2 regions of the Bacillus mojavensis genome follow, and region 1 is predicted to be linked to the other one. Evidence: riboswitches for the same ligand, from Rfam matches in the RefSeq annotation. Region 1 holds a riboswitch; the other holds the start of a gene.
What was found. A riboswitch is a leader RNA that binds a small molecule or an ion and turns the genes downstream of it on or off. The one in region 1 is predicted to bind S-adenosylmethionine.
Positions count from the first base shown of each region.

Region 2: another riboswitch for S-adenosylmethionine. It lies ahead of HC660_RS19800 (5-methyltetrahydropteroyltriglutamate--homocysteine S-methyltransferase); the one in region 1 lies ahead of mtnW (2,3-diketo-5-methylthiopentyl-1-phosphate enolase).

Region 1 covers NZ_CP051464.1:1,435,488-1,440,060, forward strand. Annotated here, with positions in the region: gene HC660_RS07470 (carbon-nitrogen family hydrolase) at 1-518, opposite strand, end outside; gene HC660_RS07475 (pyridoxal phosphate-dependent aminotransferase) at 612-1,808, shown strand; SAM riboswitch class I at 1,847-1,947, shown strand; gene mtnW (2,3-diketo-5-methylthiopentyl-1-phosphate enolase) at 2,032-3,249, shown strand; gene mtnX (2-hydroxy-3-keto-5-methylthiopentenyl-1-phosphate phosphatase) at 3,246-3,953, shown strand; gene HC660_RS07490 (methylthioribulose 1-phosphate dehydratase) at 3,911-4,540, shown strand; gene HC660_RS07495 (1,2-dihydroxy-3-keto-5-methylthiopentene dioxygenase) at 4,556-4,573, shown strand, end outside.
Region 2 covers NZ_CP051464.1:3,810,644-3,815,216, forward strand. Annotated here, with positions in the region: gene HC660_RS21255 (hypothetical protein) at 86-211, shown strand; partial or broken gene HC660_RS19785 (hypothetical protein) at 519-767, shown strand; partial or broken gene HC660_RS19790 (LURP-one-related/scramblase family protein) at 882-1,315, shown strand; SAM riboswitch class I at 1,382-1,488, shown strand; gene HC660_RS19795 (5-methyltetrahydropteroyltriglutamate--homocysteine S-methyltransferase) at 1,573-2,706, shown strand; SAM riboswitch class I at 2,775-2,884, shown strand; gene HC660_RS19800 (5-methyltetrahydropteroyltriglutamate--homocysteine S-methyltransferase) at 2,963-4,102, shown strand; gene HC660_RS19805 (sigma-54 interaction domain-containing protein) at 4,149-4,573, opposite strand, start outside.

The DNA of each region.
Region 1 (4,573 bases):
AGAGGCCATTCCGCAGAAATGAACAGCACGTTAGCGCCTTTTGTCGTATGTTTTCTGATCCATTCCGGAAAACGGATATCATAACAGATCAATCCTGAGCTTTTGACGCCATCAAGCTCGAAGTATCCGTCCTCGGAACCGGCTGATAAATATACATGCTCATCCATCAGCTGAAAAAGATGGGCTTTGCTGTACTCTTTAATGATTTGTCCTTCCTTATCTGCGATGAACATTGTATTATAAACATCAGAACCCTTTCTGACAGCAACAGATCCTGCGATAATATGAACCCCGTGTTTTTTTGCGGTTCTTTGCAGCCAGCTTTGAGCAGTGTGCCCGTCTTCATCAGCAAGCTGATCAAGATTGGCAAGGTCGTAACCGGTCGTCCATAATTCAGGGAGAATAAGAACATCAGCATGTTTACTCTCTTTTTCGATTAAATATTCAGCCTTTTTTATATTTTCAGAAGGTTTTCCGTATGAAATATCAAATTGAAGACAAGATATGGTCCATTTCATTTTTTAACACCCCATATTTTTCTTTACTTTTTTCATTTAACCATATATGATACTGGACTATCATTTCAAGATTTTTTTAGAAGGTGAAAACAGATGAAATTTGAACATTCTCAAGTGCTGCAGGAACTGCCTAAACAATTCTTTGCTTCTCTAGTGCAGAAAGTGAATCGAAAGCTGAAAGAAGGACATGATGTCATTAATTTGGGGCAGGGGAATCCCGATCAGCCGACGCCCGAGCATATCGTGGAGGAAATGAAGCGAGCCGTTGCTCAGCCCGAAAATCATAAATACTCGTCATTCCGAGGTTCGCACAGTCTAAAATCAGCAGCGGCGGCATTTTATAACAGAGAATACGGCGTTCAGCTTGATCCGGAAACTGAAGTAGCCGTATTATTCGGCGGGAAAGCCGGTCTTGTCGAGCTGCCGCAATGCCTGCTAAATCCTGGGGATACGATTTTGGTTCCTGATCCCGGTTATCCGGATTATTGGTCCGGTGTCACGCTTGCGAAAGCGAAAATGGAAATGATGCCGCTCACTAAGGAGAAAGCGTTTCTTCCTGAATACGCAAGCATTCCCGCTGACATAAGAGAACAAGCGAAATTGATGTACTTGAATTATCCGAATAATCCGACTGGAGCCGTCGCTACCGCCGATTTTTTTGAAGAAACGGTGAGTTTTGCGAAAGAAAACGAAATCTGTGTGATCCATGATTTTGCTTACGGGGCAGTGGGCTTTGACGGACACAAGCCTTTAAGTTTTTTGCAGACTGAAGGCGCTAAGGATATCGGAATTGAAATTTACACACTGTCCAAAACATATAATATGGCGGGCTGGCGGGTCGGTTTTGCAGTTGGAAACGCCTCGGTCATAGAAGCGATCAATCTTTATCAAGACCATATGTTTGTCAGTCTTTTCAGAGCAACCCAGCAGGCTGCTGAGACGGCACTCCTATCAGAGCAGACTTGCGTAGCGGAGCAAAATGCCCGATATGAAAGCAGGCGCAACACTTGGATAGCAGCATGCCGGGAAATCGGCTGGGATGTAACAGCACCGTCGGGGTCATTTTTTGCGTGGCTGCCGGTGCCTGAAGGCTATAGCTCTGAGCAATTCTCAGATCTCTTGCTTGAAAAAGCGAATGTGGCGGTGGCAGCTGGAAACGGCTTTGGTGAATATGGAGAAGGGTATGTCAGAGTGGGGCTCTTAACGAGTGAAGCTAGGCTCAAAGAAGCAGCTTACCGAATTGGCAAACTGAACCTGTTTACCCAAAAAAGCATTGACAAGATTCTTTAACGGTGGGATAATTCAAAATAATTTATAAAATCTATATTTTCTTATCAAGAGCAGGCAGAGGGACGAGCCCGATGAAGCCCGGCAACCGACTTGTAAAGCACGGTGCTAATTCTTGCAGCTGGCGGCTGAGAGATAAGATTCGGACGAGAAACGAAACCTCTTTAGACGCATTGCTGTTTGAAGAGGTTTTTAATATGGGTTAAAAAATGAAAGGAGCTCTGGCATGAGTGAATTATTAGCAACATATCTCCTGACCGATCCGGGAGCCGACACGGTGAAAAAAGCAGAACAAATGGCAACAGGGTTGACGGTGGGCTCTTGGACTGATCTGCCTCTGGTGAAGCAGGAGCAGATGCAAAAGCATAAGGGACGGGTTGTGAAGGTTGAGGAGAGAGAGGGACATCTTGCATCAGGAAAACAAGCGGTCATCACAATTGCTTATCCCGAGGTTAATTTTTCACAGGATATTCCGGCATTGCTGACAACTGTGTTTGGCAAGCTGTCGCTGGACGGAAAAATCAAATTAATAGATCTCGAATTTTCAGAAGCGTTTAAGCGTACACTTCCAGGACCGAAGTTTGGCGTATACGGCATCCGGAAGATGCTTGGAGAGTTTGAAAGACCGCTGTTAATGAGCATTTTTAAAGGGGTCATCGGAAGGGACCTGAGTGATATTAAAGAACAGCTCAGGCAGCAGGCGCTCGGCGGGGTTGACATAATCAAAGATGATGAAATTTTCTTTGAGACGGGTTTAGCACCTTTTGAAACAAGAATTACAGAGGGAAAACAAATTTTGAAAGAAACATACGAGCAGACCGGCCATAAAACGCTGTATGCAGTGAATTTGACTGGAAGAACGGCTGAGCTTAAAGATAAAGCAAGACGCGCCGCTGAATTGGGAGCGGATACGCTTTTATTTAATGTCTTCGCTTACGGTTTGGACGTCATGCAAAGCCTTGCGGAAGATCCGGACATATCAATCCCCATTATGGCGCACCCTGCAGTCAGCGGGGCATTTACGTCCTCACCGTTTTATGGGTTTTCCCATGCCCTTTTGCTCGGAAAATTAAACCGATATTGCGGCGCTGACTTCAGTCTGTTCCCTTCTCCATACGGTTCAGTTGCGCTTCCGAGAGAAGACGCGCTGGCAATTCATGAAGAATGCGTAAGAGAAGATGCCTTTAATCAGACATTTGCCGTTCCGTCTGCTGGCATTCACCCTGGTATGGTTCCGCTTTTAATGCGTGATTTCGGCATTGATCATATTATTAACGCCGGAGGAGGCATACACGGACATCCAAACGGCGCCCAAGGCGGGGGCAAAGCGTTCAGAGCTATGATTGATGCGGTTTTGGAGGCGCAGCCGATTGAAGAAAAAGCCGGTCAATGCGAAGATTTGAAGCTTGCGCTTGATAAATGGGGAAAGGCTGAAGCCGTATGACGTCTCAAAAACCGTTGATTATATGTGATTTTGATGGAACCATCACGATGAACGACAACATTATAAACATTATGAAAACATTCGCTCCGCCGGAGTGGACTGCGTTAAAAGACGGCGTGCTCTCCAAAACAATGTCGATCCAAGAAGGCGTCGGGCGGATGTTCGGCCTTCTGCCGAGCAGTTTAAAAGAGGAGATTACGAGATTTGTAATAGAAGACGCAAAAATCAGGGGCGGCTTTCGGGAATTTGTCGCATTTGTTAATGAGCATGAACTCCCGTTTTATGTCGTAAGCGGGGGGATGGACTTTTTTGTCTATCCGCTGCTTGAAGGAATTGTTGAGAAAGATCATATTTATTGCAACCGTGCTTCATTTGAGAACGAATTCATTCATATTGATTGGCCTCATTCTTGCAAAGGCACATGCACAAATCAATGCGGGTGCTGCAAGCCAACTGTTATTAACGAGCTTTGTGAGCCGGATCAATACATCATCATGATCGGTGACTCCGTTACCGACGTGGAGGCGGCAAAGCTGTCTGATCTTTGCTTTGCAAGGGATTATTTATTAAATGAATGCAAGGAGCATCATCTGAATCATATGCCATACCATGATTTTCATGAAATAAAGAAAGCAATTGAAGACGTAACGGAGGTAAAGAAATGGCTGCAAAACAAGAGCGCTGGGGAGAGCTTGCCGAAGTAAAACGGGAGTTGGCAGAAAGAGATTGGTTTCCGGCGACCAGCGGCAACCTGTCCATCAAGGTTTCCGATGAGCCATTGCAATTTCTCGTAACGGCGAGCGGAAAAGATAAACGAAAAGAAACGGATGAAGACTTCCTGTTGGTGGATCAGAACGGAGAGCCTGCCGAAAGCGGACATCATCTAAAACCGTCAGCGGAAACGCTTTTGCATACGCATCTGTACAATAAAACAAATGCCGGATGCTGTCTTCATATTCATACGGTAAACAATAATGTCATCTCAGAGCTGTATGGAGATCAAAAACAAATCACTTTTAAAGGACAAGAAATTATAAAAGCGCTTGGCCTGTGGGAAGAGAATGCAGAAGTGTCCATTCCAATTATAGAAAATCCGGCTCATATTCCGACTCTCGCAACGCTTTTCGCGGATCAGGTTACTGGAGATTCAGGAGCTGTCCTGATCCGGAACCATGGCATTACGGCTTGGGGAAGAACAGCATTTGAAGCGAAAAGAGTGCTTGAAGCATATGAATTTTTATTCAGCTATCATTTGAAACTGAAAACACTCCAGCATCAGCTGGTTAAATAAAAGGGGGAACCGCAAATGGCAACAATTCGAATT
Region 2 (4,573 bases), 1.7 Mb from region 1:
AGGACTGGTTTTTTGCATGAAAATGAAACATTTTAAAAGCTCTGTCCGTAAAAAGACTATCAACGGATGAGGAGGAAATGCAAAGATGAAGAATACAATTGCCGCAAAAAGCCTGTTCAAAAAATGGATGATTTCGCGCCCGCTCAAAATGCAAACAAAACGATCAAACCCATTTAAAAAAATTAGAAGAATGTTCAAACGCTTTTTCTGACCCTTCCCCGGACTCCCCTCAAATCAGGCATCCATTCCAAATTCCCGCCCAAATGCTCCGTAATTTGGGTTTTTTGTGTTCAATTCCTCAAAATAGGGTATATATCAAACAAAGAAGAACACATTATCCATTTATAGTTAATTCGAATTACAGAAATTTAGGTTAAAAGTTATATAAAGGAATTCGTTTTAACGTCGATAGTAACTATAGAACCAATCAAAAGAAAAAACACCAGCTTAATGCAAGACTATTTTCAGGCCATCGACGAAAAGGAATTTTGAGGGACACGCATTTATTTTAATTAGATTTGGAATTTTTTGAATACTTTTAGACGTTTTATCCGTACAATAGAGAATACCAAAACTTTTTTTGGGAGGTATGTAAAATGATCTTATTTATTATCATCGCATTATGTGGCTATCTTCTCTTTTCGTTCAGCAAAGACAATAGACGAAAACCGCAAAAGACAAGCCCTCTGCCTGCACCCGTTCCTCATCATAACAACCTAATCGACCTTGACGCCATCCGCCAAAAACGCCGGATGCATCTTTCCTAAGACATACCTTATAATTGAAAAGGCTGCAGATATGCAGCCTTTTCGTTATTCCTGAAACTAGACTTCAGTAATGATCGAATGATTGATGAAACAACGGATCTTTTCGTTTAACACATTTACGGTCAGAATGAACAAGAGAAATTCAAGGTGGAGGGCCGTTTGTTTTCATTCGGAGACTCGTTACACATATCAGATTCCTCTGGAGAAACGCTCGCTTCCATTGAGCAGAAGCCCATGTCTTTTTTGCCCCGTTATGATATTTCTATCGGGGGAGAAACGGTTTGTGAGGTGACGAAGAAATTAACATTATTCAAACTGAAATTTGAAATTAACAACTGAATTAGGAAATCGACGGTGATTGATGGAAGGACAAATTCCAGCTGACGGACGGCCAGAATGTGTGAATGTCTGTCAGCAAAAAGCGGCTCAGCTGGGGTGATACGTATCGCCTGCTGATTGCACATGAGGAAGATGGGCTGATTTGCACAGCCATCGCGATTGTGCTGGATATGGTATTGGTTGACGATGAAGATAAGCCAAACTTCTAAAAAACTGTTGACAATTCATGCAAAAATAATAATATTAAGATAATTGAAAACTCAATATGAAGATTTACCTTATCAAGAGAGGTGGAGGGACTGGCCCTATGATACCCGGCAACCGCTGTTTTACACAGAATGGTGCTAAATCCTTAAGAACATCGCGTTCTTGCAGATGAGGCAGAGATTTGATCGTTCAAGCTCTTCCTTACACAAAGGAAGAGCTTTTTTCATGCGGCAAACATTTCAGAAAAGAGGCGAATGATATGACTCAACAAGTAAACCTTGCAGCACAGAAATCAGATAAACAGAAGAAAGCTCCTTTCCGCGCTGATCATGTCGGCAGTTTATTACGATCCGCACCAGTAAAAGAGGCGCGGCAAAAACAAGCGGCCGGCGAGATCACTGCAGAACAGCTTCGCGATATTGAAAATAAAGAAATCACCCGCATTGTCGAAAAGCAAAAGGAAATCGGCCTAAACGTCGTAACCGACGGAGAGTTCCGCCGTTCTTGGTGGCATTACGATTTTCTTGAAGGGCTTGATGGTGTAGAGCCCTTCATTCCGGCCGAAGGGATTCAATTCCATCATGCGAAAACAAAAGCCCGCAGCATTAAAGTCACAGGAAAACTGGATTTCACAAGCCATCCGGCGCTTGCCGATTATCAATTTTTACACAGCATTGCCGGAGATGCGACAGCAAAATTGACGATTCCAAGTCCGAATATGCTGTTTTTCGGTGAAAAAGCTGATCAAGGCGTATATCCCGATCAGGAGGAATATTTTCATGACCTGGCCCAGACGTACAAAAAAGCGATTACCGCTTTCTATGATGCGGGCTGCCGCTATCTTCAGCTCGATGATACGTCATGGTCTCTCTTCTTTGAAGAAAAAGGCAGAGAAGTTGTCCGTGCCCTCGGCGGTGATCCGGAAACATTGCCTGCGTTATTTGCCAAAACAATTAACGATGCAGTGGCGGACCGTCCTGATGACCTAACGGTTACGATGCACATCTGCCGCAGCAACTTCCGCTCGACTTGGGCCGCATCAGGAGGCTATGACGCTGTAGCGGAAACGATTCTTGACGGTTTAGACCTTGATGGCTTGTTCCTGGAATACGATGATGACCGCTCCGGAAACTTTGACCCGCTTCGCTTTGTCAAACGCAAGGATCTGCAGATTGTCTTGGGCTTGATTACATCCAAATACGGAGAGCTTGAAGATCCAGAGGATGTCAAACGCCGAATCAATGAAGCTGCGCGCTTTGTCAGCTTAGATCAGCTTTGCTTGAGCCCGCAGTGCGGTTTCGCTTCTACAGAAGAAGGAAACCTTTTGACTGAGGAGCAGCAGTGGGCGAAGCTCCGTCATGTGGTCGACATTGCCAATGATGTGTGGAAATAATCTATCGTTGACAGAAACAAAAAATGTGTGAATAATAGATACTATCAGAAAATTTAATAAAAAGGTTTTCCTTATCAAGAGAGGTGGAGGGACTGGCCCTGCGATACCCGGCAACCGCTGTTTTACACAGAATGGTGCTAAATCCTTTAGAGCAGATTTGTGCTCTTGTAGATAAGGTTGAGATTGTTCACGCAAGCTCTTCCTTATCCTGAGGAAGAGCTTTTTTATATTTGAATGGAAAGAAGGAATGAACAACATGTCACAGCAAACAACACCCGCAGAACAAAAACAATCGCTCCAGAGAAAAAAACCGCCGTTTCGCGCGGATCAAGTCGGAAGCCTGCTGAGATCTGAGCCCGTCAAAAAAGCGCGGCTGCAAAAGGCGGCCGGCGAAATGACTGCCGAACAGCTTCGCCAGATTGAAAACGATGAAATCATCCGCATTGTGGAAAAACAAAAAGAAACCGGCCTGAACGTCGTGACAGACGGGGAATTCCGCAGAGCGTGGTGGCATTTTGATTTCCTGGAAAATCTGGATGGCGTTGAGCCGTTTACACCTGAACAGGGTATCCAGTTCCATAATGTGCAGACAAAAGCACGCGGCATCAAAGTGACGGGCGATATTGATTTCTCAAACCACCCGATGCTCGAAGATTACTCATTTTTACATGGCATCGCTGGTGATGCCACGCCAAAAATGACAATTCCGAGTCCGAATATGCTCTTTTTCCGGGGGAGACTGGAAAAGGATGCCTACAAGAACGATTATGCTCTTTTCCAGCATGATGTATCAAAAGCTTATAAGAAAGCGATTCAAGCGTTTTATGACAGAGGCTGCCGCTACCTCCAGCTTGACGATACAGCATGGGCTGTTTTCTTATCTGAAAAAGGCTTAAAACAAGTGGAAGCATTCGGAACAACGCCTGACGAGCTTCGCCAGCTGTTTGCGAAGTCGATCAATGACGCCATTGCTGACCGTCCGGATGATATGACAATCACCATGCATATCTGCCGCGGCAACTTTCAGTCCACTTGGACAGCTGAAGGCGGTTATGATGCGGCGGCCGAAACCATTTTTGACGGCTTGAATCTGGACGGGCTTTTCTTAGAGTATGATGATTCACGCTCAGGTGGATTCGAACCGCTCCGTTATGTGAAACGCACTGATCTTCAGCTTGTTCTCGGTTTAGTTACATCTAAATTCGGTGAGCTTGAACATCCGGACGACGTGAAACGCCGTATTGAAGAAGCGTCACGTTATGTCAGCTTAGACCAGCTATGCCTGAGTCCGCAATGCGGGTTCGCTTCGACTGAAGAAGGCAACAAGCTGACCGAGGAACAGCAATGGGCGAAGCTGCGCCATGTTGTTGAGATCGCTAACGATGTTTGGAAATAAAGAACAGAAACACACACTTGATTCCTTGGCGGGACAAGTGTGTTTTTTATGCCTGCTCAATTTGATAGGCTTTGCATTTTTCATATAAGCTTGTTTTTCCTATGCCTAATAGCTTTGCTGCCTTTATTTTATTGCCGTCTGCTGCGGCAAGCGCCTCGATGATCGCGTTTTTTTCCGCCTCAGCGATTGTCTCTTTTAATGGCTGTATCGATTGATATTCTCGGACTTTGATTGTTCTTTGGATGGGTTGATCTTCAGGAGCGAGGTTCAGGTGTTTCGGTTCGATTCGTTTGCCGTCGAGGACGTTGACAGCCCGTTCTAGGACGTTTTCCAGTTCACGTATGTTGCCCGGCCAAGAATAGCTCTGAAGCACCGCAATCGCTTCTTTAGAAAGCTCCAAGCCATCAAATCCAAATTTCCGTTCAAGTTTTTTTAATAGAAGCCCTGCGATGGGCACAACATCCTCTATGC